Sphaerotilus montanus: one gene and its partner. The protein of the gene in region 1 interacts with the protein of each later gene in a pairwise test. Links are inferred from orthologs where the notes say so. Each region holds a gene or a part of one and is shown on either strand. Other genes may lie near its edges.

Region 1 (14,123 bases):
GATCTGGTCGCGGAAGAGGGCAATCCTGATCTCAAGCTGCGCGTGTTCGTGCAGGGTGGGGGCTGTTCAGGCTTCCAGTACGGATTCACGTTCGACGAGATCGTGAACGACGACGACACCGAGATGCACAAGAATGGTGTGACGCTGCTGATCGACGCGATGAGTCTGCAGTACCTGACGGGTGCCAAGATCGACTACAAGGAAGATCTGCAGGGTTCCCAGTTCGTCATCCAGAACCCCAACGCCACCACGACGTGTGGTTGCGGATCGAGTTTCTCGACCTGATCGGGCACGGCTTGCCGTACACAGGGCCGCCCTCGGGCGGCTTTGTCATTTTTGTGCAGTCGGTGCGGATCAACGCTTCTTCAAACCGATCTCCGTGCTTTCCCCTATCATCGACGGCAGTGCCGCGGGTTCCCGCGGATTGAACCTGCCGCTCGCGCCTCGCCCGTGCCACCTGTCTCGAACCCCGCACCCTCTGTCGCCGCTTCTGTCTCGCCGCTTGTCGAGTTGCGTGGCGTGACCTGTGGTTATGGTGACCGCATCATCCTGAAGGATGTGAACCTGACGGTGCCGAGAGGGTCGGTCGTGGCGTTCATGGGCACGTCGGGTGGCGGCAAGACGACCGTGCTGCGCCTGATCGGCCGCCAGCTGGGCGTGATGTCGGGTCAGGTGCTGTTCGACGGCACCGATGTCGCCGGCCTCGACCGCGCCGGTCTGATGGCGATGCGCCGGCGCATGGGCATGCTGTTCCAGTTCGGGGCCCTGTTCACCGACCTGTCGGTGTTCGACAACGTGGCGTTTCCGCTGCGCGAGCACACCGACCTGACCGAGACCATGGTGCGCGATCTGGTGCTGATGAAGCTCAACGCCGTCGGCCTGCGTGGTGCGCGCGACCTGCTGCCCAGCCAGATCTCCGGCGGCATGAGCCGGCGTGTGGCGCTGGCCCGGGCGATTGCCCTCGACCCGGACCTGATCATGTACGACGAACCCTTCGCCGGGCTCGATCCGATCTCGATGGGTGTGGCGGCCCGCCTGATCCGCGAACTGAACGATGCGCTGGGCGTGACCAGCATCGTCGTGTCGCACGACGTGGACGAGACCTTCTCGATCGCCGACCACGTGGTGTTCATTGCCAATGGCGGCATCGCAGCCCAGGGCACGCCAGACGAATTGCGCAAGACCGACGATCCGCTGGTGCGGCAGTTCGTCGATGCCGCGCCGGACGGTCCGGTGCGCTTCCACTATCCCGCCACCTCGGTCGGCGAAGACTTCGGCTTGCGTGGAGGTGAACGATGAGCGGCATCGCGGACATGCTGTCGGCGATCGGGCAGTCGGTGCGCGGCAGCCTGACCGACATCGGCGAGGCCACCCGCCTGATGGGGCGCCTGGTGGCCCTGATGCCCGCGGCGCTGGCCCGGTTCCGGCTGGTGGCGGACCAGATCTTCTTTCTGGGCAATTACTCGCTGGCCATCATCTCGGTGTCCGGGCTGTTCGTCGGCTTCGTGCTCGGGCTGCAGGGCTATTACACGCTGCAGCGCTATGGTTCGTCCGAGGCGCTCGGGCTGCTGGTGGCGCTGTCGCTGGTGCGGGAACTGGGCCCGGTGGTGACCGCGCTGCTCTTTGCCGGTCGGGCCGGCACGGCACTCACGGCCGAGATCGGCCTGATGAAGTCGGGCGAGCAACTCGCCGCGATGGAAATGATGGCCGTCGATCCCGTGCTGCGGGTGCTCGCACCGCGCTTCATCGGGGGCCTGATCGCCATGCCGCTGCTGGCGGCGGTGTTCAGCGCCGTGGGCATCACCGGTGGCTGGCTGGTGGGCGTGATGCTGATCGGGGTCGATTCCGGGGCATTCTGGTCGCAGATGCAGAGTGGGGTCGATGTCTTCAAGGACGTCGGCAACGGCGTCATCAAGAGCATGGTCTTCGGGCTGACGGTGACCTTCGTGGCGCTGTTGCAGGGCTATTTCTGCCAGCCGACCCCCGAAGGCGTGGCGCGTGCGACGACCCGCACGGTGGTGATGTCCTCGCTGGCCGTGCTGGGTCTGGACTTCGTGCTCACCGCGCTGATGTTCTCGATCTGAAGTTCCAGGACTGAATCCGAATTCGTAGCAGAGGAAAACAACATGCAGAAATCCCGTCATGACCTCTGGGTGGGCCTGTTCGTGGTGATTGGCGCAGCAGCTCTGCTGTTCCTGGCGCTCAAGGCTGGCAACCTGCTGAGCCTGTCGTTCGAACCGGTGTACCGGGTGTCCGCACGCTTCGACAACATCGGGGGCCTGAAGGCCCGCGCGGCGGTCAAGAGTGCCGGTGTCGTGGTCGGCCGGGTCACGCGCATCAGCTTCGATGACAAGTCCTTCCAGGCGACCGTCGAGATGGAGATGGAGCAGCGCTTCGCCTTCCCCAAGGACAGCTCCGTCAAGATCCTCACCGCCGGTCTGCTCGGCGAGCAGTACCTGGGCATCGAGCCCGGGGCTTCCGACAAGACGCTGCTGGCGGGCGATGTGATCACGCAGACGCAGTCGGCGGTGGTGCTGGAGACGCTGATCAGCCAGTTCCTGTTCAACAAGGCGGCCGATGCGAGCAACGCACCGGCCGGCAAGCCATGAGGCGGTCATTGTCGGCGCTGCTGTGCAGCGTGGTGTTGCTGGCGGGGTGCGCCACGGCGCAGCGTCCTGACCCGCTGGAGCCGATGAACCGCAAGGTGTTCGCCTTCAACGAGGCGGTCGACAAGGCGGTGCTCAAGCCGGCCGCGCAGGTCTACGAGGCGGTGCTGCCGTCGCCGGTGCAACTGGTGGTGTCGAATTTCTTCGGCAATGTCCGGGACGCCTGGTCGGCCGTGAACCTGTTCCTGCAAGGGCGGATCGCGGATGGCTTCAGCGACGTGATGCGCTTCGGCACGAACACCGTGTTCGGCTTCGGCGGCGTGATGGATGTCGCCACGGAACTCGGCTTCGAGCGCCACGGCGAGGACTTCGGTCAGACGCTCGGGCGCTGGGGTGTGCCCACTGGTGCCTACATCGTCTGGCCGATCCTCGGCCCGTCCACGGTACGCGACTCGATCGGGTTGCCGGTGGACATGAAAGCGTCCCCTGAAGCCCTGGTGTCGGTCTCGCTGACCCGCAACACGATGACCGGTCTCCGCCTGGTCAGCACCCGGGCGGGGCTGTTGTCGGCCACCAAGCTGATCGACGAGATCGCCCTGGACAAGTACGCCTTCGTGCGCAATGCGTATCTGCAGCGCCGCCGCAGCCTTGTCTACGATGGCAATCCACCGGATGAAGAAGAAGTCGATCCGATGACCGCCCCCGCTGCGGATCCGGCCGCCTCCGCGCCGGCCCCGACCAGCCGGTGACAACCGGACAGATCCCCGAAACGTTGAAGACCGACCGTCCGGCTCCGGATGGTTGCTGAAAGGACATTCATGTTGAACAAACGCTGGACCTCGCTGATCGCCACCGCCGCACTGGTGCTGGCCACGGCCGTCGCCCACGCCCAGACCGCACCGGACGCCTGGATCAAGCAGATCTCGGGCGAGGTGATCGAAACCGTCAAGTCCGACAAGGCCATCCAGGCGGGGGACACCAAGAAGATCATGACGCTGGTGGATGCCAAGATCCTGCCCAACGTCAACTTCCTGCGCATGACCTCGTCCGCGGTCGGTCGCTACTGGCGCCAGGCCACGCCCGAGCAGCAGGCCCGTCTGCAGGAAGAGTTCAAGACGCTGCTGGTGCGCACCTATGCAGGGGCCCTGACGCAGGTGAAGGACCAGTCGGTCGAACTCAAGCCGCTGCGCGCCCGCCCGGAAGACACCGAGGTGCTGGTGCGCTCCGAGGTCAAGGGCAAGGGCGAGCCGATCCAGCTCGACTACCGCGTGGAGAAGACCGGCGACAGCTGGAAGATCTACGACGTGAACGTGCTGGGGGTCTGGCTGGTCGAGACCTACCGGGCCAGCTTCGCGCAGGAGATCTCGGCCTCGGGCATCGATGGCCTGATCACCAAGCTCGCCGAGAAGAACAAGGCCGCGGCTGCGGCCAAGAGCTGAGTCCGGACGCAGTCATGCCGGCGATGCAACTGCCTGCCCGCATCACCGTCCGGGAGGCCAGCGCCGCGGTCCGGACGCTGGCCTCGGAACTTGCGCGCCAGCCGGCGGGTGCCGTGGTCGATGTCGATGCGAGCGGACTGCAGCAGTTCGATTCGAGCGCGCTGGCGGTGCTGGTCGACCTGCACCGCCAGGCGGCGGCCGGCGGGCGTTCGCTGCACATCGACGGACTGCCGCGGCGGCTGGGTGAACTGGCCCGCGTCTACGGTGTGGCCGACCTCGTCTCGTCGGGTCGGCAACCCGGCGGGGGTCAGGGCGCTGCGTAGCGCTTGGCGCGCAGGTTCTTCTTGATCTCCTGCAGCATCGGCCGCAGTTCCGGGCCGAGCCGCAGCGCTACACCCGTCGTCAGGATGTCGATCACCGTCAGGTGCAGCAGGCGGCTGACCATCGGGCTGTAGCGGTCGTAGTCCTCGGGGTGGTCCACGCTCAGCAGGATCTGCGCCTGGTGCGCCAGCGGCGAGCCGCTGGCGGTGATGACGATGGTGGTCGCCCCCTTGCGGCGCGCGATCTCCAGCGCGTCGAGCAGGTCGCGGCTGCGGCCTGAATTCGAGATCACCACCACGCAGTCGCCTGGCCCGACCATGGTCGCCGCCATCACCTGCACGTGCGCGTCGTTGTAGGCGACCGCATGCACGCCCAGGCGAAAGAACTTGTGCTCCGCATCGTGCGCCACGATGCCGGAGTTGCCGACGCCGTAGAACTCGATGCGCTGCTTCTTGCGCGCGGCCTCTGTCAGTGCCTCGATGGCCCGGTCGAAGGCGTGTGCGGTGGCGTCGTTGCGGTACTTCAGCAGGGCGCTGACCGCGTTGTCGATCACCTTGACGACCAGATCGGCGGGCTTGTCGTCCTCGTCGACGGAACGGTGGACAAAGGGCACGCCCTCGTTGACCGTGCCGGCCAGCTTGAGCTTGAAGTCGGCCAGCCCGTCATAGCCGATGCTGCGGCAGAAGCGCACCACCGTCGGCTTGCTGACGTGCGAGCGCTCGGCCAGCTCGGCCACCGGCAGGCTGGCGAAGCTGCGCGCATCCGCCAGCACGAGTTTGCCCACACGCTGTTCGGCAGGCGAGAGGGCCGGCAGCGAAGCGCGGATGCGGTCCAGCATCGGGGGCAGCAAGGACGATGACGGGGTGTTCACTTCACTGTTCCTCGCTCCAGGTGTTGCCGTCGCGGGCGACCAGGGCGCTGGCTGCCGCCGGTCCCCAGCTGCCAGCCGCGTAGCCGCGCGGGCCTTCGCCGCCGCCGCTGCTTTCGCGCGACCAGGCGTCCAGCACCGGCTCCACCCAGCGCCAGGCCTGCTCCTGCTCATCGCTGCGCACGAACAGGTTCAGCCGGCCGGCGATCGCGTCCAGGAGCAGGCGCTCGTAGGCACCGACCCGCTCGGCGGCAAAGGCCTTGTCGAAGTCCAGGTCCAGCGACACCGGGGCGAGCGAGTCGCTCGTGCCGCTGCCCTTGGCCGCCAGCAGGTGCAGCTCCAGCCCGTCTTCCGGCTGCAGCTTGATCACCAGCTTGTTGGCCCGCTGCGAGCCCGGGAAGATCGGGTGCGGCACCGGCCGGAAGTTCACGACGATCTGCGCGTCGCGCGCCGCCAGGCGCTTGCCGGTGCGCAGGTAGAACGGCACCCCCGCCCAGCGCCAGTTCTGCACCTCGGTGCGCAGCGCGACGAAGGTCTCGCAGTGGCTGCCCTCGGGCACCTTGACTTCCTGCTGGTAGCCCGGCACCGCCTGGCCACCGACATTGCCGGCGCGGTACTGGCCGCGGATCACGTCACGCGCCACCGACTCCGGCGTGAAGGGCTTGAGCGACTTCAGGACTTTCAGCTTCTCGTCGCGGATCGCGTCGGCGTCGCTGGTCGAAGGTGGCTCCATCGCGATCATCGTCAGCAGCTGCAGCGCGTGGTTCTGGACCATGTCGCGCAGCGCGCCGGTGCGGTCGTAGAAATCGCCGCGGGTGCCCACGCCCAGCGACTCCGCCAGCGTGATCTGGATGTTGGCGATGCTCTCGCGGCGCCACAGCGGCTCGAACAGCGCATTGCCGAAGCGCAGCGCCATCAGGTTCTGCACGCTCGGCTTGCCCAGGTAGTGGTCGATGCGGAAGGCCTGCTGCTCGGCGAAGACCGAGCGCACGACGCGGTTGATCTCCTGCGCGCTCTTCAGGTCGTGGCCCAGCGGCTTCTCCAGCACGACGCGGATGTGCGGTGCGTTCAGGCCTGCGGCGCCGAGCTGTTCGCAGATCACCGGGAACAGGTGCGGGCTGGTCGCCAGGTAGAGCACGGCGGTGTCGGCGCCGCGGGCGTCGATCCACTGCTTGAGCCCGTTGTAGTCCTCGGGGTGCGACAGGTCCATGCGCCGGTAGTGCAGCAGCTCGGCGAAGCGGGCGAACTCGTCGTCGGTCGGGCGCTTGGAGCTTTCGACCTCGCTGAAACGCTCCTTGATGAAGGCGCGGTAGTCGTCGTCGCTGCGTTCATCGCGGGCCACGGCGAGGATGCGCCCCCCGGCCGGCAGCTTGCCATGGCGGAATGCCTGGAACAGCGCGGGCATCAGTTTGCGCCACGTCAGGTCGCCGGTGCCACCGAAGAAGACAAGATCGAAGGACATGCAGGGCCTCGGAAAGAGAAGGAGGTTGGTTCAGGGTGTGTAACCCAGTTTCACAAAAGATGATGCACCAGTTTCTTTGGAAGGTCAATCGTGCGGCGCCGCACGGCCGCGTAACCGGCTTGTCCGCGACAGGCCGCGGTCTCGGGTTCTAATTGCGGATCGCCGCGAACCGGCTCGCCACCCCCTCGATTCACCTCGAAACGACCCAACGCCATGCACCAGCTCGACCAACTCAAGCAATTCACCACCGTTGTCGCCGACACGGGCAACTTCAAGCAGCTCGCGCAGTTCGCGCCGCAGGACGCGACGACCAATCCCTCGCTCATCCTCAAGGCCGTGCAGCAGCCCGACTACGCGCCGCTGCTGGCCGAGACGGTCGCCGCGCACCGTGGCCTGCCGCTGGACGAAGTGGTCGACCAGGTGCTGGTGCGCTTCGGGCTGGAGATCCTGAAGGTGGTGCCGGGCCGCGTGTCGACCGAAGTCGATGCCCGCCTGAGCTTCGACACCGCCGCCACGGTTGCCCGCGCGCACCGCCTGATCGCGCTGTATGAAGCCGCCGGCATCCCGCGCGAGCGCGTGCTGATCAAGATCGCCTCGACCTGGGAAGGCATCCAGGCCGCGCGCATCCTGGAGCGCGAAGGCATCCACTGCAACCTGACGCTGCTGTTCGCGTTCTGCCAGGCGGTGGCCTGCGGTGAGGCCGGCGTGCAACTGATCTCGCCGTTCGTCGGCCGGATCTACGACTGGTACAAGAAGTCGGCCGGCGCGAAGTGGGACGAGGCCGCGATGGCGGGTGCCAATGACCCGGGCGTGCAGTCGGTGGCCCAGATCTACACCTACTACAAGAAGTTCGGTATCCCGACCGAGGTGATGGGCGCCAGCTTCCGCAACGTCGGCCAGATCGTGGCGCTGGCTGGCTGCGACCTGCTGACGATCAGCCCGGACCTGCTGGCGCAGCTGCAGGCCAGCGAGGCGCCGATCGTGCGTGCGCAGGATCCGGCCGCGGCCAAGGATGCGCCGGTCCACGCCGTGTCGTACAACGAAGCCTCGTTCCGCTACGCCCTCAACGAGGACGCGATGGCCACCGAGAAGCTCGCCGAAGGCATCCGCGGCTTCGCCGTCGATGCTGGCAAGCTCGACCAGATGATCCTGTCGCTGTAAACCACCCGCCCGCTGCTCGACCGAGGAAACCACCATGCAAGCTCCGCGTTGTGACCAGACCGCCGCCTGGACCGCGCTGACCGCGCAGTTCGCCCAGAGCGGCCGCCGCTTCGATCTGCGCCCCGCCTTCGCCGACGACGCCACGCGCGCCGAAGCGTTCTCGCTGAGCGCCCCGGAAGTGTTCGCTGACCTGTCGAAGAACCACTGGGACGCCGAGACCCGCGGCCTGCTGCTGGCGCTGGCCCGCGAATGCCAGATCGAGCAGCGGCGCGACGCGATGCTGGCCGGCGAGCCGATCAACCACACCGAAGGTCGCGCCGTGCTGCACACCGCGCTGCGCGCCCCGCGCGGTGCGGCGCCGTTCAGCGACGAGGTGCATGAAGTCCTCGACCGGCTGCTGGCCTACGTCGAGCAGGTGCGCGACACGGCCACCAGCGGCATCCGCCACGTCGTCAACATCGGCATCGGCGGTTCGGACCTCGGCCCGCAGATGGTCGTGCCGGCGCTGGATGCGTTTGCACACCGCGGGCTGCAGCTGCACTTCGTCTCCAACGTCGACGGCCACGACATCGTGCCGGTGCTGCGTGGGCTGGACCCGCGCGAGACGCTGGTCATCGTCGCCTCCAAGACCTTCACGACGCAGGAGACGATGGCCAACGCCGAAGTCGCCCGCGCGTGGTTCCTGGCCGGCTACGGCGAGGGCGGCGAGGCGGCGATCGCGAAGCACTTCGCGGCGACCACGACGAACGTGGCCGCGGCGGCGAAGTTCGGCATCACGACGACCTTCGGCTTCTGGGACTGGGTGGGCGGGCGCTACTCGCTGTGGAGCGCGATCGGGCTGCCGATTGCGCTGGCAATCGGCGCGGAGAACTTCCGCGCGCTGCTGGCCGGCGCGCACGCGATGGATTGTCATTTCGCCGAAGCACCGCTGGAAGCCAACCTGCCGATCCAGCTCGGCCTGCTCGACGTCTGGTACCGCAACTTCCACGGCTACACCAGCCGCTCGGTCGCGCCCTACCACCAAGGCCTGCGCCGGCTGCCGGCCTACCTGCAGCAGCTGGAGATGGAGTCCAACGGCAAGTGCGTGGACCTCGACGGCCAGCCGCTGCCCTTCGGCACCTCGCCGGTCGTCTGGGGCGAAGCCGGCACCAACGGCCAGCACGCCTACTTCCAGATGCTGCACCAGGGCACGGACGTGATCCCGGTCGAGTTCATCGCCGTGAAGACGCCGTGCTACGACGCGGCGGGCGGCACGGGCCTGCCCGACAGCGTGCGCGCCGGTCTGGCCGACCAGCACCACAAGCTGCTCGCCAACTGCCTCGCGCAGAGCCAGGCGCTGATGCTCGGCAAGTCCACCGAAGACGCGATGGGCGAGACGGCGCCGACCGCGTCGAAGTCGCTGGACGCGCTGACCATCGCCCGCCACCGCACCTTCCCCGGCAACCGCCCGAGCACGACGCTGGTGCTCGATCGGCTGACCCCGGCGGCGATGGGCGCGCTGATCGCGCTGTACGAACACCGCGTGTTCACCAGCGGCGCGCTGTGGCGCATCAACAGCTTCGACCAGTGGGGCGTGGAGCTGGGCAAGGCGCTGTGCAGCCAGTTGCTGCCGCGATTTGCCACGGGCGACACGGACGGGCTGGACGGCTCGACGGCGGCGCTGCTGCAGCGGTTGCTGGGCTGAACTCAGCGCGACGGGCGCTTGCCGAGCGCCTGTCGCATCTGCCGCGGGGTCGAGAACCCGGCCAGGGCCAGCGCTTCCCGTTCGGTTTTTCCCTGCGCCAGCGCCTGCCCGGCCAGCGCCGCGCGCACCTGCTCGACATAGCCCCGCGGTGACACCCCGGTGTGCAGCCGGAACAGCCGCGCCAGATGCCGCTCGGTGACATGCGCCGCCGCCGCCATGCGCGCGCTGTCCCACGGTTCGGCGGGCGCGGCGCAGACGGCGTCCTGCACGCGGTGGACCGCCGGGTGCAGGTGGTCGCGGTGGGCCAGCAGCGCCGAGACCTGCGGCGCCTGCACACCGCGCCGCGCGAACACCACCATCACCTGCGCTACCGCGGCGGCGATCACCTCGCCGCACACCTGCGCCACGCCGTGCAGCGCCAGATCGATGCCGGCCGTGACGCCCGCGCTGGTCAGCACGGCGCCGTCCTCGACGAAGACGCGGTTGGCCTGCACGCGGGCTGTCGGGGCGAGGGCCTGCAGGTCGTCGAGCAGCTCGTGGTGGGTCGTCACCTGCCGTCCGGCGAGCAGGCCGGCGTCTGCGGCCAGCAGGGCGCCGCTGCACACCGTCAGCAGTCGCACCCCGTCCGGTGCCTCGCCGGGCGCAGCGAGCCGTGGCGCCACGGTCTGCGCCAGCCAGTGCCGTGCGTCCATCCATTCCGCGCCGTGTCCGACCACCTCGCAGGCGTCTCCCGGCCGGCCGAGCAGCACGACCCAGGTCGGTCGCACGAACGCCGCTGGCAGCGGCTCCAGCCTCGCCAGCAGCAATCCGACGGACGAGTCGGCCTGCGTCTGCGGCCCCGCGTAGCGCAGGCGAAATGCCTCGGGCAGACCGCGTCGACGCAGCGCCTGGTTGGCGAGCCGGAACGCTTCCGCCGGACCGGCGATGTCCAGCAGCAGCGTGTCGGGCAGGACGAGGAAGAGGATGTCGATCATGTCGGTGGTGGGCCGACAGTGTGCGTCAGGCCAGCACCTCGTCCACGGTGCGGATCGTGGCGAAGCGCCCGGCCAGCACGGTCTCGGTCCGCTCGCGGATCTGGGCGGCGGTCAACGTGGCGCCGGCTGGCGTCGTCATCTCGAAGGTCAGCGTCGCCTCGGTCACGTAGTCGACCGCCCAGCCCTCGTCGCTGGCGTGGCGCGTGGTCGTCTCGCAGCACTGCTCCGTGCGGATGCCCGCGACGATCAGCCGCTGCACGCCGTGTGCATGCAGCCACACGCCCAGCCCGGTACCGACGAGGGCGCTGTGGCGGTGCTTGTCGATGCGCAGCGCGGCGTCGAACGGGGCGAGGCCGTCGATCGGGCGGATCAGGCCGCTGGTGGGCGCGAAGGGGTTGTCGGGCGTGTCCGGGCCGTCGGTGTGGAAGACCTGCACGACCGGGATGCCGCGTGCTGCGCAGCCGGCGACGAGGCGGTTCGTCGCGGCGAGCCAGGCGGGGACGTCGGCCTCGCTCCAGTAGGGGCGGGCGCGGAAGGACTGCTGGACATCGATCAGGAGGAGGGCGGTCGGGTGGTGCGGGGTGTCGATTCGGGACATGGCAGGCTCCTTGGCGAGGGCGGTGGGATGGCTGCCATCGTCGCCTGTACCCGCGGTCCTGTCTGGTCTGAACCAGACCGGATGCGACGCAAAACGGACATCAGTCCTGTGCCAGCCACCGCCGCGCCAGCGCCACCCACAGCGCCGCTCCCTGCGGAATCAGCCCGTCGTTGAAGTCGTAGTTCGGGTTGTGCAGATTGCAGGGGCCGAGTCCGTGCCCGTGCGCGCGGTGGTCGCCGTCGCCATTGCCGATGACGAAATAGGCCCCCGCCTTGGCCTGCAGGAAGAAGCTGAAATCCTCCGCGCCCATCGTCGGCTCGAATTCATGGGTGCGTGCGTCGCCCGCCACGGCGCGCATCGCCTCGCGGACGAACTCGGCCTCGGCGCGGTGGTTGATCGTCGGCGGGTAGTTGCGGTGGAACTCGAACTGCACCGTCGCGCCAAACGCCGCCGCCGTGTGCGTGGCGATCTCGCGCATCCGGCGTTCGATCAGGTCCAGCACGTCGAGCGTGAACGTGCGCACCGTGCCCTGGATCTCGCAGTGGTCGGGCACGACGTTGGTGGCCTCGCCGGCGTGGATCATCGTCACCGAGATGACGGCAGCGTCGGTCGGCTTCTTGTTGCGCGTCACGATGGTCTGGAAGGCCTGCACCATCTGGCAGGCCACCGGCACCGGATCGATCCCGTTGTGCGGCAGCGCGGCGTGCGAGCCCTTGCCGGTGAGGGTGATCCTGAACTCGTTGCTCGACGCCATCGTCGGGCCGCTGCAGACGGCGAAGTCCCCGGCGCGCATGCCCGGCCAGTTGTGCATGCCGAAGATCGCGTCCATCGGGAACTGCGTGAACAGGCCGTCGGCGATCATCTCGCGGGCGCCACCGCCGCCTTCTTCTGCTGGCTGGAAGACGAGGTAGACGGTGCCGGCGAAGGTGTCACGCTGCTGGACCAGCTGCTGCGCGGCGGCCAGCAGCATCGCGACGTGGCCGTCGTGGCCGCACGCGTGCATCTTGCCGGCGTGGCGGCTGGCGTGGGCGAAGGTGTTGTGCTCGGTCATCGGCAGCGCGTCCATGTCGGCGCGCAGGCCGAGGGCGCGGGACGACTCGCCGGCCGTGCCCTGGACGATGCCGACCACGCCCGTCGTCCCCAGGCCGCGGTGGACCGGGATGTCCCAGCCGGCGAGGGTCCGGGCGATCAGGTCGGCGGTGCGGACTTCCTCGAAGCAGAGTTCGGGGTGGGCGTGGATGTCGCGGCGGATCGCGACGAGGGGGGAGAGGTCGGGGGCGTTCATGGCGTCGGACTCGCGGGTGCGTGTCAGGCCATCTTAGCCCCCGAAGGGGCCTCAGAACGGAATGTCGTCGTCCATGTCGTCGAACCCTGTCGATGACTTGGGCGCTGGCGCCGGTGCCGGCCGCGGCGCGGGTGCCCGTGGCGGTGCGGCCGGACGGGGCGCTGCTGCGCGCGGAGCCGGGGCCGGCGAATAACCGCCACCGCCGCCCATGTCGTCGCCGTAGTCGCTGCCGCCACCGCCACCGCCGCTGCGACCACCGCCGTCCTCACGCCCGCCCAGCAACTGCATGGTTTCGCCGACGATCTCGGTGGTGTAGCGGTCGTTGCCGTCCTTGTCCTGCCACTTGCGGGTCTTCAGGCGGCCTTCGATGTAGACCGGGCGGCCCTTCTTCAGGTATTCGCCTGCGATCTCGGCCTGGCGGTCGTACATGACCACCGAGTGCCATTCGGTTTCTTCGACGCGTTCGCCGCTGTCCTTGCTCTTCCAGTTGCGCGTGGTGGCGACGCGCAGGCTGCAGATGGCCGAGCCGCTGGGGGTGTAGCGCATTTCCGGGTCGCGCCCGAGGTTGCCGAGGATGATGACTTTGTTGACGGAGGCCATGGCCGCTCGCTCCTGTGGGTGCTGTGCTGTCCGGCGGCGGGACGCAGAGGTCCGGGCCGGAATGTGTGACAAGTTGGGGGACAATTGTGCCGCACAGGGCGCCGACGGCGCTCTCCCTCTGACTGGTGATGCCACCCCCCGACCGAACCCCTCCCTGGCAGGCGCTGCGCGAGGCCGTGCTGCACAGCCGCCCCTGGATCGACCGCGCCGTCGTGCTGACCTATGCCGTGCTGACCGGGCTGGTCGTGGTCGGCTTCACGCTGCTGACGGAACTGGCGACCGACACCCACCTGCAACTGCGCGGCAGCGGCTGGTTCGGCGCCGGGCTGGCGCTGGTCTGGACGCCGCTGCTGACGGTGGCGGTGCTGATGTGGACCCGTCGCTACGCCCCCGAGGCAGCCGGCTCGGGCATCCCGCAGGTGATCGCCGCGCTGCACGACGACATTGCGCCCGGACGCGCCTCGGCTCTGGTGTCACTGCGGCTGGCGCTGCACAAGGTGGTGCTGACGAGCGCGGGCCTGCTGGCCGGGTTGTCGATCGGCCGCGAGGGGCCGACGGTGCAGGTCGGCGCGGGCGTGATGCAGCATGCGCGGCGCTGGCTGTCGCCTGCCAGCGGCATCGACGCGCACGACCTGATGGTGGCCGGTGCCGCCGCGGGCGTGGCCGCCGCGTTCAACACGCCGCTGGGCGGCATCGTCTTCGCCATCGAGCAGCTCACCCGCCGCCGCGACCTGCAGCACAGCAACCTCACGATCGCCGCCATCGTGCTGGCTGGCCTGGTGTCGATCTCGGTATTCGGCAACCAGAGCTATTTTGGCGCGCTGGTCGTGCCGCGGCTGGACTGGTCGCTGCTCGGTCCTGGCGTCGCGGTGGCGCTGGCGTCGGGGCTGGCGGGCGGGTTGTTCGCGCGGCTGCTGGTGGTCTGCGCGCAGGGCGGTGACCGGATCAGCCAATGGCGCGGACGGTTTCCGCTGCGCTTCGCCGCGGCGTGCGGGCTGGCGGTGGCGGTGATCGGGCTGGTGACCGGCGGCGCCACGGCCGGCGCGGGCTACCACCCGACCCGCGCCTTGCTCGAACACGGCGAGGACGGCCTGCCGCCGCTCTACACGCTGCTGAAGTTCGTGG
Region 2 (14,326 bases), 180 kb from region 1 along the record:
GCTCACCGGCGTCGATCTGGACCTGCGCAACCCGGTCGGCCGGCACGTCCTGCGCCTGAGTGCCACGCCGCCCGAGGGATGGGGCAGCCGCTTCTTCGCCAGTGCCGAAATGGCGCGACCGCTGCGCTCGCTGCTGTCGATGACCGGGTTGCAGCACCCGGGGGACTGGCGGCAATGGGCCGGTGTCGTGCAGGCCGACTGGCCGCTGGTGGATGTCAGCCAGTTGCGCCGGCATGTCGACCTGCCCTTCGACCTGATGGAGGGCCGCGGCCGGCTCGCCACCCGCATCGACGTGGCGCAGGGCCGCCTGACCGGGGCCACCGCGGACCTGCAGCTGCAAGCGGTCACGCTGCGCCTGGCCAGGGGACTGCCGCCCGTGGCGCTGCGGCGCATCGCCGGCCAGCTGGAAGTGCGCCACGGCGACCAGGGCAGCGTGGTCCGGGCACGCCAGCTGTCCTTCCAGTCGCAGCCACCGGCCGATGCCACCGCCAGCACCGCCACCCCCGACCCGAGCCTCTGGCCCGCCACCGATCTGGAGCTGCGGCTCGACGGGCCCGCCGGCGCCTGGACGGGCGGCGCCTTCAAGGCCTCGCTGGTCGATCTGGGGCTGCTGGCGCAATCGGCCGCCCATGTGCCGCTGGCCGGACCGATGCGGCGCCTGCTGGACGCCACCCGCCCGCGCGGCCAGCTGCGACAGTTCGCCTACGAATGGGCCGGCGATCCGGAGCGGCCCACCCGCTGGCGTGCCCGCGGCGCCGCTGACGCCCTGAGTCTCGCGGCCGAGCCGGCCACCACCGCCCTCACGTCGACCGCCACGCCCGGGCGCCCGGGCATGCACGGCGGACACGTGCGTTTCGACGTCACGGACCTCGGCGGCCAGGCCGATCTGCGCATCGCCCAGGGGGATCTGGAGTTTCCGGGGGTGTTCGAGCAGCCCCGCGTGGCCCTCGATCGGCTGCAGGCCGACGTGCGCTGGACGCTGCAGCGCCCGGCTGCCGCCCCCGCTGGCACCCGCCCGGCCATCGAGGTCCACGTCCGGCGCGCAGTCTTCGACACCGCCGATGGCGCGGGCGAGTTCTCCGGGCGCTGGCACACCGGCCCGACCGCCGGCCCGGTCTTCGGTCCTGCGGGCTGGCTGCCCGGCCGCATCGATCTGGAGGCCCGGGTCCACCAGATCCACGCCGACCGCATCCACCGCTACCTGCCGCTGGGCATCGCCGGGTCGGTCCGCGACTACCTGCGCGCGGCACTCGTGGCCGGATCGGCACGCGAGGTGCATGCCCGCGTGCGCGGCCCGGTGCTCGACTTTCCCTACACCCGGCCCGGACAGGGCGAGTTCGCCATCGCCGGTCGTTTCGAGCAGGTCACCTTCGACGCGGTGCCCGACAGCACCTGGCCCCGCTACACCGACGGCGCCGGCCACCTCGTCGTCCAGGGCCACCAGCTGCGGCTGCTGCAGACCCGTGCCCGGCTCGGCCAGACCGGCAGCGGCCAATTCGCGCTGGAGGACATCGAAGGCGGCATCGACCAGCTGGCCCACGACCCCGTGCTGCGCCTGACCGGCCTGGGCCACGGCACCACGGCCGATGCGCTGCAGTACCTGCGCGACAGTCCGCTCGACGGCTGGCTGGACCACGCGTTCCTGCCCGCCCGCGGCGACGGCCAGACCCGGCTCGCGCTGCAGATCGCCGTGCCCCTGCAACAGGCCAGGGACACGACGGTGGCCGGCCGGGTCGATCTGAGCGAGACGCGACTGCAGATGCGTCCGGACGTGCCGGCGCTGGAGGCCGTGCAGGCACGCCTCGAATTCACCGAGCGCCAGTTCCACCTGACGCAGGGCAGTGCGCAGGTCGCGGGCGGTCGGTTCGCCTTCGACGGCCACCTCGACGAGGCCGGTGTGCTGCGATTCGCCGGCCAGGGCCACGCCACAGCCCAGGGTCTGCGCGACCTGGGTGCGATCGACCCGGTCGTCCGGCTCGCACACCAGTTCGACGGCCAGGCGGACTACCGCCTGCAACTGGCCCTGACCCCAGGCGGCCCGACCGTCCAGGTGGACAGCGATCTGGTCGGACTGGCCAGCCGTCTGCCGGCACCGCTGAACAAGCCCGCCGCACAGCCCGTCGTGCTGCGGGTCCGTCTCCAGCCCCAGGCACAAGCCGCCAGTCCGGCCACCGCGACGCTGCTGGAGATCGACGCCCGCACGGCGGCCGCGCCGCTGCTGTCCACCCGACTGCTGCACGATGGCGACCCTGTGAACGGCGGGCTGCGCGGGCAGATCCGGATCGGCAGCGCCGAGCAGGGGCCCTCGCCTGACAAGGGCATCGACATCGGCATCGCGCTGCCACGGCTGTCGCTGGACGACTGGCAGACCTGGCTGCAACGGGCACGGCAGGCCGGCCATCTGCCCTCGGTGGACCACCCGGGCGCGCCGGACGAGGCCCACGGACTGCCGCTGCACCAGATCCGGCTGCAGGTGGCCGACCTCGCCACCCACGGCCACCGCCTGACCGGCGTCGACGCCACGCTGCAGCCGTCCGGCACGCCCGTCCGCACCTGGACCGGCACGATCGAGGCCGACCAGCTGGCGGGCCGGATCACGCTGCGCACCGCGACACCGCAGACCCCTGCCACCCTGCAGGCGCGACTCGGCCGGCTGGCCCTGCCGTGGCCGACGGCACCGCTCGCCGAGTCCATCGCCCGTCCCGAACCTGGCGCGGAACCCCTGCCAGGGCTGGATGTGGTCGTCGAGGACCTGGTGTTCGGCGGCAGGCACCTCGGCCGGCTCGAATTGCAGGGCGGTCCGAACCCGGACACCCGGCTGCCCACCGTGGTCAACGGCGAATGGCGCCTGAACCAGCTCGCTCTGACCCGGCCCGAGGCCCGCCTGAGCGCCGTGGGCGTGTGGGATCCGGCGGACCGGGAGGGGGCGACCGGAACGGGCACCAGCCGCCTCACCTTCCGGCTGGACGTGGACGACGGCGGCCGCTGGCTCGACCAGCTCGGCTGGACAGGCCTGCTGGAGGGCGGCCGCGGCTACCTCGGCGGCCAGCTGCGCTGGCCCGGCCCGCCAACGGCACTGACGCTGGCACAGCTGGGTGGCACGGTGCGCCTCGACGTCGACAACGGCCAGTTCCTGCAGGCCGAGCCGGGCGCCGGTCGGCTGTTCGGCGCGCTGAATCTGCAGTCGCTGCCACGGCGCCTGTCGCTCGATTTCCGGGACCTGTACCAGAAGGGGTTCAGCTTCGACCGCATCGATGGCGACGTGCAGATCCGCCTCGGCGCGGCGGACACGCACAACCTGCGCGTGCGCGGCGTGCAGGCCATGGTGCTGGCCGAAGGCAGCGCCAGCCTGACGAGTGCGACCCAGGATCTGCGGGTCTGGATCGTGCCGGACCTGAACGCTGGTGCCGCGTCCCTGGCCTACGCGGTGATCAACCCCGCCGTGGGGCTCGGCACGCTGGTGACGCAGTGGCTGCTGCAGCGCCCGCTGACCGAGGCGGCCACGCGCGAGTACCGCGTCACCGGCCCCTGGGGGGCCCCACAGATCACGCCGGTCGACCGCTCCCCCCTGCCCACGTCCATGCCATTGCCCTTGACCCGAAAGGACCGCTCCCCATGAAGATCGCCGCTCTCCAGATGGTATCGACGCCCCGGGTCGAGGACAACCTCGCCCGCGCCGCGGAACTGGTCGCCCAGGCGGCCGCGCAGGGGGCGGAGCTGGTCGTGCTGCCCGAATACTTCTGCCTGATGGGCCGGCAGGACCGTGACAAGCTCGCGGTGGCGGAGTCGGCGGGCCACGGGCCGATCCAGGCGCTGCTGTCCGGTCTGGCGCGCCAGCACCGGCTGTGGCTGGTCGGCGGCACGCTGCCGATGGCGCTGGAGGGGGACCCCGAGCACGCCTCGAACACCTCGCTCGTCTTCGGGCCGGACGGCACGCTCGCCGCCCGCTACGACAAGATCCACCTGTTCCGCTACGACGACGGCGAGCGCCGCTACGACGAGGCGGCCACGCTGCGCCCCGGCGAACAGCCGGTGGCCTTCGACGCCACCGCCCGGGACGGCACGGTGCACCGGGTGGGACTGTCGGTCTGCTACGACCTGCGGTTTCCGGAGCTGTACCGGCGCCTGATGCAGCCGCCCTGCAGCGTGCTGGTGGTGCCGGCTGCGTTCACATGGCCGACCGGACAGGCGCACTGGGAGCTGCTGCTGCGCGCCCGGGCGGTGGAAAACCAGTGTTACGTCATTGCCAGCGCCCAGGGCGGCCGGCACGAGAACGGCCGGCGCACCTGGGGCCACTCGATGGTGATCGACCCCTGGGGCACCGTGCTGGCGGTGCAGGACGAAGGCGACGGGGTCGTGTGCGCGGAGCTGGACAGGGCCCAGCTGGCGCGCGTGCGGACCCAGTTGCCGGCGCTGCAGCACCGCCGGCTCTGAACCGGCCCGCGCAGGCCACGCATCAGGCCGCGTTCAGACCGAGCCGGCTGCGCACCCAGCGGCCGCTGCCCCGGCACTTGAGCGCCAGCCAGTCGACCGTCATCTGCACCGGCGGCCCCATGTCGCTCAGGTCGAACGCACGGTAGACCATGCCCGGGCGCAGCACCGTGCGCAGGTACTCGCCCCAGCCCAGGCGGCCTTCGCGGGACAGCACCCGGAACGCACGGAAGTCGGCCTTGGCGCTCAGGTAGCGCAGGCCCACCCGCCACGCGGTCGGCGCCGCCTCCGGCCGGCCACAGACTTCGCTGTAGACCAGCCAGGGCAGGTTGAAGCCGGCCCGGGTCAGCAGCAGGCTGTTGGCACTCAGCCGCGGATTGACCTCCAGCAGCATGAACTGCCCGGTGCGGGCGTCGCGCTTGAAGTTCATCACCACCATGCCGCGCAGCTTCAGCAGCGCGAGGATGTCGCTGGCCTCGGCCTCCAGGTCCGGCATCGAGACGGTCTCGACCAGGCAGCCCGTGCCGACCTGAACCGGGAAGGTGCGCCACTTGCGGGTTGTCGCCACACGTTCGATCGGGCCGCTGCGGCTGATCCACGCGTGCACGCTGTAGTGCAGGTCGTCGCTGCCGGGCACGTAGTCCTGGAGCAGCACGTCCAGCCCGTGCGGCGCGATGCGGCAGCACACCCGCATCAGCTCTGCCGGCTCGTCGATCACCAGTGCCTTGGCCCGCGCGATCTCCGGGTCCATGCCCGGGCGCATCCAGGCTGTCGGCTGCGCCGGCTTGAGCACGACCGGATAGTCGATCACCCGGCTGAGCGCTTCAACCTCTTCGAGCGTGCGCGGCGCATGCGTCACCGGCACTGGCAGGCGCAGCGCCTGGGCCAGTGCGGCGAAACGGCGCTTGTCCATCATGCGGTTCACCGTGTCGGGCGAGGCCGAGACCCACAAGGCCGTGCCGACCAGGTCCGCGTGCAGCGAGGCCAGGGCCCGCAGGTCGGTGTCGGCGGTCGGGAACACCGGCAGGGCCTGTCCGTGCCGCACCCGCAGTTCGCGCAGCACGCGCAGCAGGTGCTCCGGGCGGCGCGTGAAGTTGCGGGCGCAGATGTATTCGATGCAGTGGCGCGAGTAGCCCGACGGCGGAAACTCGTATTCGCCGATGACGATCACCGGCACCCCCTGCTCGCCCAGCGAGCGCACCATGTTCAGGTCGGCCCCCTGGGCCCCCAGGCAGGCGAGCACGACGGCTGGGCTTCGGGACGGGGTCTGGATATCAGAAGTCATGGTGGGGAAAGATCCGCTCTGGAAGCGTTGACCGGAAATGCTGGGAACACGGCCACGTTTTTACCGGATCAGGCCGCCTGGCGGAGGCCACGCACTCCCCGTCAACAGGGGGGCTGCGCACCGGCCCGCGCAATCCGCACGGTCATCTTGCGCAGGCCGCTCAGCGTCCGCCAAACATCATGCGGCGCGCCAGCAGCGACTTGAGCGGACCCACCTGCCCCAGCACCGCCAGCCCCGCCCCGCGCAGCGTGCTCAGCCCCGGCCACGGCCAGGTGAAGCTGCGGGCCAGGAAATCGGTGGCGGCGATCATTGCCCAGCGGTCCGGTGCCCGCTGCCATTCGACCCGGCGCAGCGCCTGGTCGACATCGCCGTCGCGGGCCAGCCGGGTCACGAGTTCGTGCGCATCGCGCAGGCCCAGGTTCAGGCCCTGGCCGGCGACTGGATGCAGGGTCTGCGCCGCGTTGCCGATGCGCACCGTGCGGCCCTGCACCAGCGTGCGCTCGGCGTTGAGGCCCAGCGCGAAACCCTTGAGCGGGCTGATCGACACCAGCCGCCCCACCCGCTCCGGCAGCAGGTGGGTCAGCACGGCCAGGCGCTGCACCTCGCTCAGTTCGGCCACCGCGTCATCCGCGCGGTCGACACACCAGACCAGCGCCGCACGGCGCCGCACGGTGCGTCCGTCGTCGGCCAGCGTCGTGCCGGGCAGCGGCAGCAGCGCGACCGGCCCCTCGGGCGTGAAGCGCTCGTGGGCGACACCCGCCTCGCCGCCCTCCAGCCCGATCGTGCCGACCCAGGCGGTCTGGCCATAGTCGCGGGCAACGGCCTTGCGGGCCTGCTCGGCGAACACGCCGCCCTCCGCGATCACCGCCAGATGGTGCGACTCGACCAGGGCCCCGCCAGCCCCGGAGGCCGCGCCGACATCGATCTCCACTCCGCCGGGCACCGTGCGCACGCCGCTCACCGCGCTGCCCCAGCGCACGGACAACCGACCCGGCTCGCGGGCACAGGCCGCCAGCCACGCCGCCCGCATCGGCGCGGCCAGTGCCCCATAGGGAATCACCGCGCCCAGTTGCGGCACGCCTTCGTCCTCCGCGCGCATCAGCAACTCGGGCGCAGGCGCCTTGCCGAGCAGGTCCAGCAGTCCCGGCTGCTGCTGCGACACGTGCACCGCCAGGATCGGCTCGGCGCGCTCGGCCATGTCCGCCCAGACGCCCAGCCGCTGCAACTCCAGCACGCTGCCCTGCGACAGCGCCAGCGTGCGCGGATCGCCGCTGACGTCGTGGTCGACGGACAGACGGTCGTAGACACACACCTGCGCGGACGGCAGGCGGCGTGCAGCCGACAGCGCCAGCGCCAGACCGACCGGGCCGGCACCGACCACGGCCAGTTGCAGCACCGGGACATGGACATGGGCATGGGCATGGGCCCTCGAAAGGACAGCGGACATCTCGGCTCCTGAGCGGTCAGGAGGGTGACCGCAGGCGCATTTTCTCCGCAATCCAGCGCAGGGTGAGCTGGCGGGCGGGGCCGGGATCCCGCAGGCTCAGCACCTGACAGACCATCGGGCGCTTCAGCAGCGAGCGCAGGTAGCCGCTCCAGGTCCAGAGCCCCTCGCGCACATAGCCGCGGACTGCGCGGAAATCGCTCTTGCCGCTGACGTACCAGAGCCCGGACTGCCGCGGCGGCGGCGCCTCCTGTGCCAGTCCGCAGACATCGCGGTAGGCCATCCACGGCAGGTTCACCCCGGAGCGGGTGGTCAGGATGCTCCACTGGCTCACCCGGGCGTTGATCTCCAGCAGCTTGAACTCGCCCGTGCGGCTGTGGCGCTTGAAATTGAGGTTGGCGATGCCGCGGTAGCCGATCCGCTGCAGCAGGTCCGCCACCATCGCCTCCAGCGCCGGCTCGTGCAGGCTCTCGACATAGCAGCCGCTGCCCACATGGGGCGGCTGGATGCGCCACTTGCGGCCACAGAACGTGGCGCGGGCCTCGCCGTGCTGGTCGATGAAGGCGTGCACGTCGTAGTGCTCGGCATCGTCACCCGGCACGTATTCCTGCAGGATCAACGCCAGGCCCCAGGGCGCCACCGTGCGACAGATATCCATCAGCTCGCCGTGCGACTCCACCACGATGGCCTTGGCCAGGCTGATCGCGCGTGGCAGCGCCGGGTGCCTCCAGGACGTCGGCAGCGAGGGCTTGACGATGGCCGGGTAGGTCAGCATCCCGGCGCCCTGCTCGGCCTCTGCCAGCGAGTGTGGCGTGAAGGTGCGCGGCACCGGCAGCCCGGCGCGCGTGGCCAGTTCGCTGAAGGCTCCCTTGTCCATCAGCGTCAGCACCAGCGCAGGATCGGCCATCGTGGAGCGCATGTACGGCCGGGTGGCGTCACCGAGCCGGCTCAGCGCCTCCAGATCCGGGTCGGCCGACGGAAACACCGGCAACGGCCCGCCATGGCGCCGCGACAACTCCGCGAGCGCCGCCAGCAGTTCCTGCGGATGTCCGCCGAAATCGGGCACCTGCACGAACTCGATGCAGTAACGCGAGTAGCGGGACGGCGGGTCGGCATATTCACCCAGGACGATCACCGGCACCCCCTGCTCGCCCAGCGAGCGCACAAGGTTCAGATCCCCTTCCGGGGCACCGGCGCACGCGAGAACGACGGCGGGCTGGCAACCCACCGCCGGGGATATGTTGTTGTACATGCAGATAGAGGGACAGGGAACCGGGCCGATCTCCACCGGAAACCGCATCCCGGACCGACTCCAGCAGAGGAATCAGGCTTCGACTTGCTGGATTATTGCGTCAATTTCCGGCTTCGGCCGCCTGGCCTGCCGGGAATCTCGCAGGCGCCGGGTCGCCGTCAAGGCACAGGACGCCATGCGGCTGGACGGCATCAGCAGCAGCCCGAGCGACCGCCGGTCAGGCCAGAGCCGGTTGATGAACGAATCGGCCGAAGCGCCACTGTCGAAGGCCGCCAGATCCGGACAATGGGTGCGGACCTGCCGGATGAACTCGACCTCGTTGAGCATGCCGGGGCCGAGCTTGCGCAGCTCCGGATCCCAGCCCACCTTGAAGGCGAAGCCCATCGACCCGGAGACAAAATTGCAGGTGGACGCCACCGCACGGCCATCGACCCGCAGTTCGGTGAACAGCGCCCGGCCGTCCCGGTCGAAGCGCGCCACCATGTCGCGGAAGAAGTCCTCGCCGGCCTTGGTCGAACGCATCGAGGTGCCGGACTCGCCTTTCCAGCCCAGATGCTCCAGGCGCAGGAAATCCTCGACCGATGCCTCGGGAATGTCCTTGCGCAGGCAATGCCAGCGGACCTCGCCCTGCTCGGCGAGCCGGCGCATGCAGCGGTTGATCTCGTTGAGCTTCTTGCCGAGGGTCTCGCGCAGCAGGTCTTCGCCGCAACCGGCCACCGTCAGCATCGACCGCTCCTGCGGCCCCAGCAGTTGCGCCGGCAGGCGGTGCTGCTGCGCAACCTGCCGGACCGCTTCGGCCAGCTTGCCCGTGGTGTCCACCTTGGGCAGCTCCAGCCCCTTCCAGACACAACCCGGCCGGGCCAGGAAGCCCCGGATCGCCTCGACCACCGGGCCGACCGCATCACCATCGACCAGCAGCCCCCCCAGATAGGTGTGCTCGGACTGGTAGGCCGACAAGTGCGGCCATGGAAACACCCGGCTCGCCAGACACCGCCGGAACACGCCGACCGCGGCCAGCTCCTTCAGCCCACCGGCCGCACGCTCGACCCACATCAGGACGACCGAGGCGCCAGCGTCCAGATGCTGCAACGCCGGCAGCACGAAGTGCGGCGACATGAACGCATTCGGCTCTGCGGCACGAGACTCCAGCGCAGCCCATGCCTGCCGATCCTTTTCACTCAGCTCCGCCGGCTGGCGCAACCTGATTTCCCACTGTGGAACTGCCACGTACTTCCCTCCCCATTGCGCCGTTGATCCTTGAATCCGTCCCGGCGTCTGCAACCATGCACCCGGGACCCCCCCATGGCGCCTCATTCTCGACGCCGGGTTTTACAGCAATCCTGACTAAAAACGTGGCAAACGACCACCCCCTCAGAAACAAAACGTGACAACAGAATGCGGGGGATGGCTATCAAATGTTCTAAATTGAGATCGGATCGACGTCCAATGCCCACCGAAGCACCCGCGTGGCCGGTTCTGAAGACAAGCCCTGCAGCGCCGGCAGCCACTGCGCCAGCAGGCGGTGCAACGTGACACGCCCGGAGGCCTCGACCAGCATCTGGGCCCGCTCCACGTCGGCGATCCGGTGGATCGGCGCGGGCACCGGCGGGTAGATGAGCACCTCCTGCGCGCCCGGCAAGGCCTGGGCCTGCAGCGCGGCCGCGTCCAGAAAAGCCAGCGCGGCTTCGGGGGTGCGCGCGTCGGCCCGCAGCAGCGCCTGGAAGGAAAACGGCGGCATCCCCGCGGACTCACGCTCGGCGAGCTGCGACGCGGCAAAGGCCTCGTAGTCGTGCCGGCGCAACGCCGCATAGAGCGCGTGCTCCGGATGCCAGGTCTGGATCCACACCTCGCTGCGCCCGGCCAGCGCCGCATCGCGCCCCGCGCGCCCACCCGCCTGCATCAGCAGCGAGAACAGCCGCTCCGGCGCCCGGAAGTCGCTGGAGAACAAGGCCGCATCCGCCTGCACCGCCGCCACCAGCGTCATGCGGCGGAAATCGTGGCCCTTGGCGACCATCTGCGTGCCGACCAGCACATCGACCTCGCCCGCATGCACGCTGGCGAGCTGCTCGGCCAGGCTGCCCTTGGCGCGGGTGCTGTCGGCGTCGATGCGGCCGACGCGGGCGCCGGGCAGCAGGTCGGCGAGCTGCTCCTCCAGCCGCTCGGTGCCGCGGCCCATGGGCTGGATGTCCGGGTCACCACAGTCCGGGCAGGCGCGCGGCACCCGCTCGGTGATGCCGCAGTGGTGGCAGCGCAACGTGCGGTCGAGCTTGTGGAAGACGCGCCAGGCGCTGCAGTGCGGGCAGGCGCTCTTCCAGCCGCAGTTCGTGCAGTGCAGCACCGGCGCGTAGCCGCGGCGGTTGAGCAGCACGAGGCTTTGCTCGCCGCGGTCGAGCCGCTCGCGCAGCGCGTCCAGCAGCGGTGGTGCCAGCGGGTGGGCACGCAGGGCCTGCTTGCCGAACTGCGCGGCGATGCGGGCCAGGTCCACCACGCGCACGGCCGGCAAGGCGCCGCCGCCGATGCGGCTCGGCATCACCAGCCGGCGGTAGCGCCCTCCCCCCGCCTCGGCCGGGCCGGCGTTGTACCAGCTCTCCAGCGACGGCGTGGCCGAGCCCAGCAGCACCGGCACCTGTTCATGGCGGCCCCGCCAGACCGCCAGATCGCGGGCCGAGTAACGCGCGCCCTCCTGCTGCTTGTAGGACGGGTCGTGCTCCTCGTCGACCACGATCAGCCCGAGTCGCGGCAGGGACGCGAACACCGCCATGCGCGTGCCGAGCACCAGATCGGCGCGACCGAGGTGCGCCGACAGCCAGTGCTGCAGGCGCTGCGCCGGGGTCAGGCCGCTGTGCAGCGAGACGATGCAGCGCGCGGGGAAACGCTCGGCGAAGCGGGCTTCGAGCTGCGGCGTCAGGTTGATCTCGGGCACCAGCACCAGCGCCTGCCGCCCGGCGGCGAGCACCCGCTCGGCCTCGCGCAGATAGACCTCGGTCTTGCCGCTGCCGGTGGCGCCGAACAGCAGGCTGGGCTGCGGCGGGCCGTCGGCCAGCACGTCGAGCACCTGCTGCTGCTCGGGCGAGAGCGCGGGGCGTTCGGGCGTGCCCGCCTGAGCGGCTGCATTGGCGACCTTGGCCGCCGTGGCCAGCGCCTTGTCCAGCCGCTTGAGCCGGCGGGCCAGCTGCACCGCATCCAGATCCCGCAGATCGGGCGGCAAGGCGCTCAGGGCCACCTCGCCGGGACTGCGCTGGTAATAGGAAGCCGCAAACGCCACCAGCCGCAGCCAGCCGTGGGTGAAGGGTGGCAGATCGGTCAGCACCTGCACCACGCTGCGCAGGACCGGGGCCTCGCCGTCTGCCTCGGCCGGGTCGGGCGTCTCGGCCATGCCCCAGACGATGCCGCAGACCTCGCGCTTGCCCAGCGGCACCCGCACGAGCGTGCCGGCTGGCCACGGCTCGGGGGCCAGGTAGTCCAGCACCGCATCCAGCCGGCTGTGCCGCGGCAGATCGACCAGCACGCGCAGACGGCACATGACAGGCAACGCAGGGATGTCCACCGAACCTGTGGATAACGTTGGGGACAAGCTGGTCAGAGCACTGTCAAGTGCCTGTCACACAAGGCATTTTCCTGGATTGCCTCAAAATCAGGCAACCCGCATCGCACGCGAGTGGCGATGCACCGTCTCGACCAGCACCGTCACCGCTTCCGGCGGCGTGTACTGGCTGATGCCGTGGCCGAGGTTGAAGATGTGGCCGGGGTGCGCGCCAAAGCGGTCGAGCACGCGGCGCACTTCGGCCTCGATCTGCGCCGGGCCGGCGAACAGCACGTTCGGGTCCAGATTGCCCTGCAGCGCCACCTTGTGGCCGACACGCGCGCGCGCCTTGCCAAGGTCCATCGTCCAGTCGAGGCCGATGCCGTCGGTGTCCAGTTCGGCGATCTCGTCGAGCCAGATGCCGCCGCCCTTGGTGAAGACGATGCGCGGGATCTGCACGCCGTCGTGTTCGCGCTGGAGTTGCGCCAGCACGCGGCGGGTGTAGGCGAGGCTGAATTCCTGGAAGGCGCCGTCGGCCAGCACGCCACCCCAGCTGTCGAAAATCATCACGGCCTGGGCACCGGCTTCGATCTGGGCGTTCAGGTAGGCCGCCACCGAGTCGGCGTTGATGGCCAGGATGCGGTGCATCAGGTCCGGGCGGCTGTACATCAGCGACTTGACGCGCCGGTAGTCGTCGCTGCCACCACCTTCGACCATGTAGCAGGCCAGCGTCCACGGGCTGCCCGAAAAGCCGATCAGCGGCACGCGGCCGTTCAGCGCCTTGCGGATCGAGGTCACCGCGTCGAAGACGTAGCGCAGCTTGTCCATGTCCGGCACGGCCAGTTCCGCCACCGCGGCTTCGTCACGCACCACCTTGGCGAACTTCGGCCCCTCGCCCACCGCGAAGCTCAGGCCCAGGCCCATCGCGTCCGGCACGGTGAGGATGTCCGAGAACAGGATCGCGGCGTCGAGCGGGTAGCGCTCCAGCGGCTGCAGCGTGACCTCGGTGGCGTAGTCCACGTTGGTCGCCAGCCCCATGAAGCTGCCGGCCTTCGCGCGTGTGGCGCAGTACTCGGGCAGGTAGCGACCGGCCTGGCGCATCAGCCAGACGGGGGTGTGGTCGGTGGGCTGGCGGCGCAGGGCGCGCAGGAAGGTGTCGTTTTGGAGGGGGGCAAACATGGGGGTGATTGTAGGAGGCCGCACCACCCCGCCCCACGCGCAACTGCACGGTGTTTGAGGTAACCTTCCACTGTGTCGATTCGTGACTTTCGACACACCCTGATCATTCAATGGAGGATTCGACATGTTGGGACGACTGCGCTCGTGGTGCTGGATGGTGATGAGCGCGCTGGCGCTGGTGTCGCTGACCGGCTGCGGCTACAACGATTTCCAGAAGCTGGACGAGGATGTGAAGGGCAGTTGGTCCGAAGTGCTGAACCAGTACCAGCGCCGGGCCGATCTGGTGCCCAACCTCGTCGCCACCGTCAAGGGCGAAGCCAGCTTCGAGCAGGACACGCTGACCAAGGTCGTCGAGGCCCGCGCCAAGGCGACCAGCATCCAGGCCACGCCGGAGCTGATCAACAACCCCGAGGCGTTCAAGAAGTTCCAGGCCGCGCAGGGTGAACTGAGCGGCGCGCTGAGCCGCCTGCTGGTCGTCACCGAGAACTACCCCAACCTGAAGGCCAACCAGGGCTTCCAGGACCTGCGCGTGCAGCTCGAAGGCACCGAAAACCGCATCACCGTGGCGCGCAACCGCTACATCAAGACGGTGCAGGAATACAACGTGCTGGCCCGCAGCTTCCCGACCAACCTGACGGCGATGGTCTTCCACTACGAGGTCAAGCCGAATCTGGCCGTGGCCAACGAGGCGCAGATCAGCCAGCCGCCCGCCGTGAGCTTCGACAAGCCCGCGGCCAAGTAAGCCGACGCCTTGTCACGCACCATGACTGCCCTGATGCGAGGTCTGTTCGCGTTCGGACTGTGGCTGCTGATGGCCGTCGGCAGCCACGCCCAGGACATCCAGCCCGTGCCCGCGCTCACCGACCGGGTGATCGACCAGACCGGCACGCTCCAGCCGGCGCAGCACCAGGCCCTGGTCGCCCAGCTCGCCGCGCTGGAGCGGGAAGCCGGCTCGCAGGTGGTGGTCCTGCTCGTGCGCAGCACACAGCCCGAGGACATCGCCGCCTATGCCCAGCGCGTGGGCGACACCTGGAAGATTGGCCGCCGCACGGTGGGCGACGGGCTGCTGATCGTCGTGGCCACGCAGGACCGCAAGGTGCGCATCGAGGTGGCCAAGACACTCGAAGGGGCCATTCCGGACCTGATGGCCAAGCGGGTCATCAACGAGCAGATCACGCCGGCCTTCCGCCAGGGCGACTACGCCAGCGGCCT

Evidence for each region.
Region 2: the proteins of ssb (region 1) and BDD16_RS04950 interact in binary tests that used the Escherichia coli proteins (3 or more experiments, as listed by UniProt). The link is inferred for Sphaerotilus montanus from one-to-one orthologs.

Annotation. Positions count from the first base shown.
Region 1 is NZ_JACCFH010000001.1:943,793-957,915, reverse strand. Bases 11,225-13,990 are described here. They hold ssb (single-stranded DNA-binding protein), read right to left. Parts: upstream 12,999-13,990; coding sequence 12,450-12,998; downstream 11,225-12,449. Other genes in these bases: BDD16_RS04140 (chloride channel protein), read left to right, coding at 13,127-13,990; BDD16_RS04150 (M20 aminoacylase family protein), read right to left, coding at 11,225-12,398. Outside these bases: iron-sulfur cluster insertion protein ErpA, read left to right, coding at 1-285; BDD16_RS04210 (ABC transporter ATP-binding protein), read left to right, coding at 451-1,299; lipid asymmetry maintenance ABC transporter permease subunit MlaE, read left to right, coding at 1,296-2,084; outer membrane lipid asymmetry maintenance protein MlaD, read left to right, coding at 2,127-2,609; BDD16_RS04195 (MlaA family lipoprotein), read left to right, coding at 2,606-3,355; BDD16_RS04190 (MlaC/ttg2D family ABC transporter substrate-binding protein), read left to right, coding at 3,425-4,045; BDD16_RS04185 (STAS domain-containing protein), read left to right, coding at 4,060-4,368; BDD16_RS04180 (MurR/RpiR family transcriptional regulator), read right to left, coding at 4,353-5,204; zwf (glucose-6-phosphate dehydrogenase), read right to left, coding at 5,239-6,696; tal (transaldolase), read left to right, coding at 6,910-7,857; pgi (glucose-6-phosphate isomerase), read left to right, coding at 7,892-9,541; BDD16_RS04160 (helix-turn-helix domain-containing protein), read right to left, coding at 9,544-10,515; BDD16_RS04155 (cysteine hydrolase family protein), read right to left, coding at 10,541-11,113; more of BDD16_RS04150, read right to left, coding at 11,214-11,224; more of BDD16_RS04140, read left to right, coding at 13,991-14,123. UniProt on the Escherichia coli protein: Plays an important role in DNA replication, recombination and repair. Binds to ssDNA and to an array of partner proteins to recruit them to their sites of action during DNA metabolism. Acts as a sliding platform that migrates on DNA via reptation.
Region 2 is NZ_JACCFH010000001.1:1,118,542-1,132,867, forward strand. Bases 9,385-12,353 are described here. They hold BDD16_RS04950 (primosomal protein N'), read right to left. Parts: upstream 11,936-12,353; coding sequence 9,833-11,935; downstream 9,385-9,832. Other genes in these bases: BDD16_RS04945 (GNAT family N-acetyltransferase), read right to left, coding at 9,385-9,528; hemE (uroporphyrinogen decarboxylase), read right to left, coding at 12,047-12,353. In the rest of the region: BDD16_RS04920 (YhdP family protein), read left to right, coding at 1-3,619; BDD16_RS04925 (carbon-nitrogen hydrolase family protein), read left to right, coding at 3,616-4,434; BDD16_RS04930 (carboxylate--amine ligase), read right to left, coding at 4,457-5,716; BDD16_RS04935 (FAD-dependent monooxygenase), read right to left, coding at 5,877-7,163; BDD16_RS04940 (carboxylate--amine ligase), read right to left, coding at 7,180-8,412; more of BDD16_RS04945, read right to left, coding at 8,485-9,384; more of hemE, read right to left, coding at 12,354-13,114; BDD16_RS04960 (LemA family protein), read left to right, coding at 13,239-13,856; BDD16_RS04965 (TPM domain-containing protein), read left to right, coding at 13,878-14,326.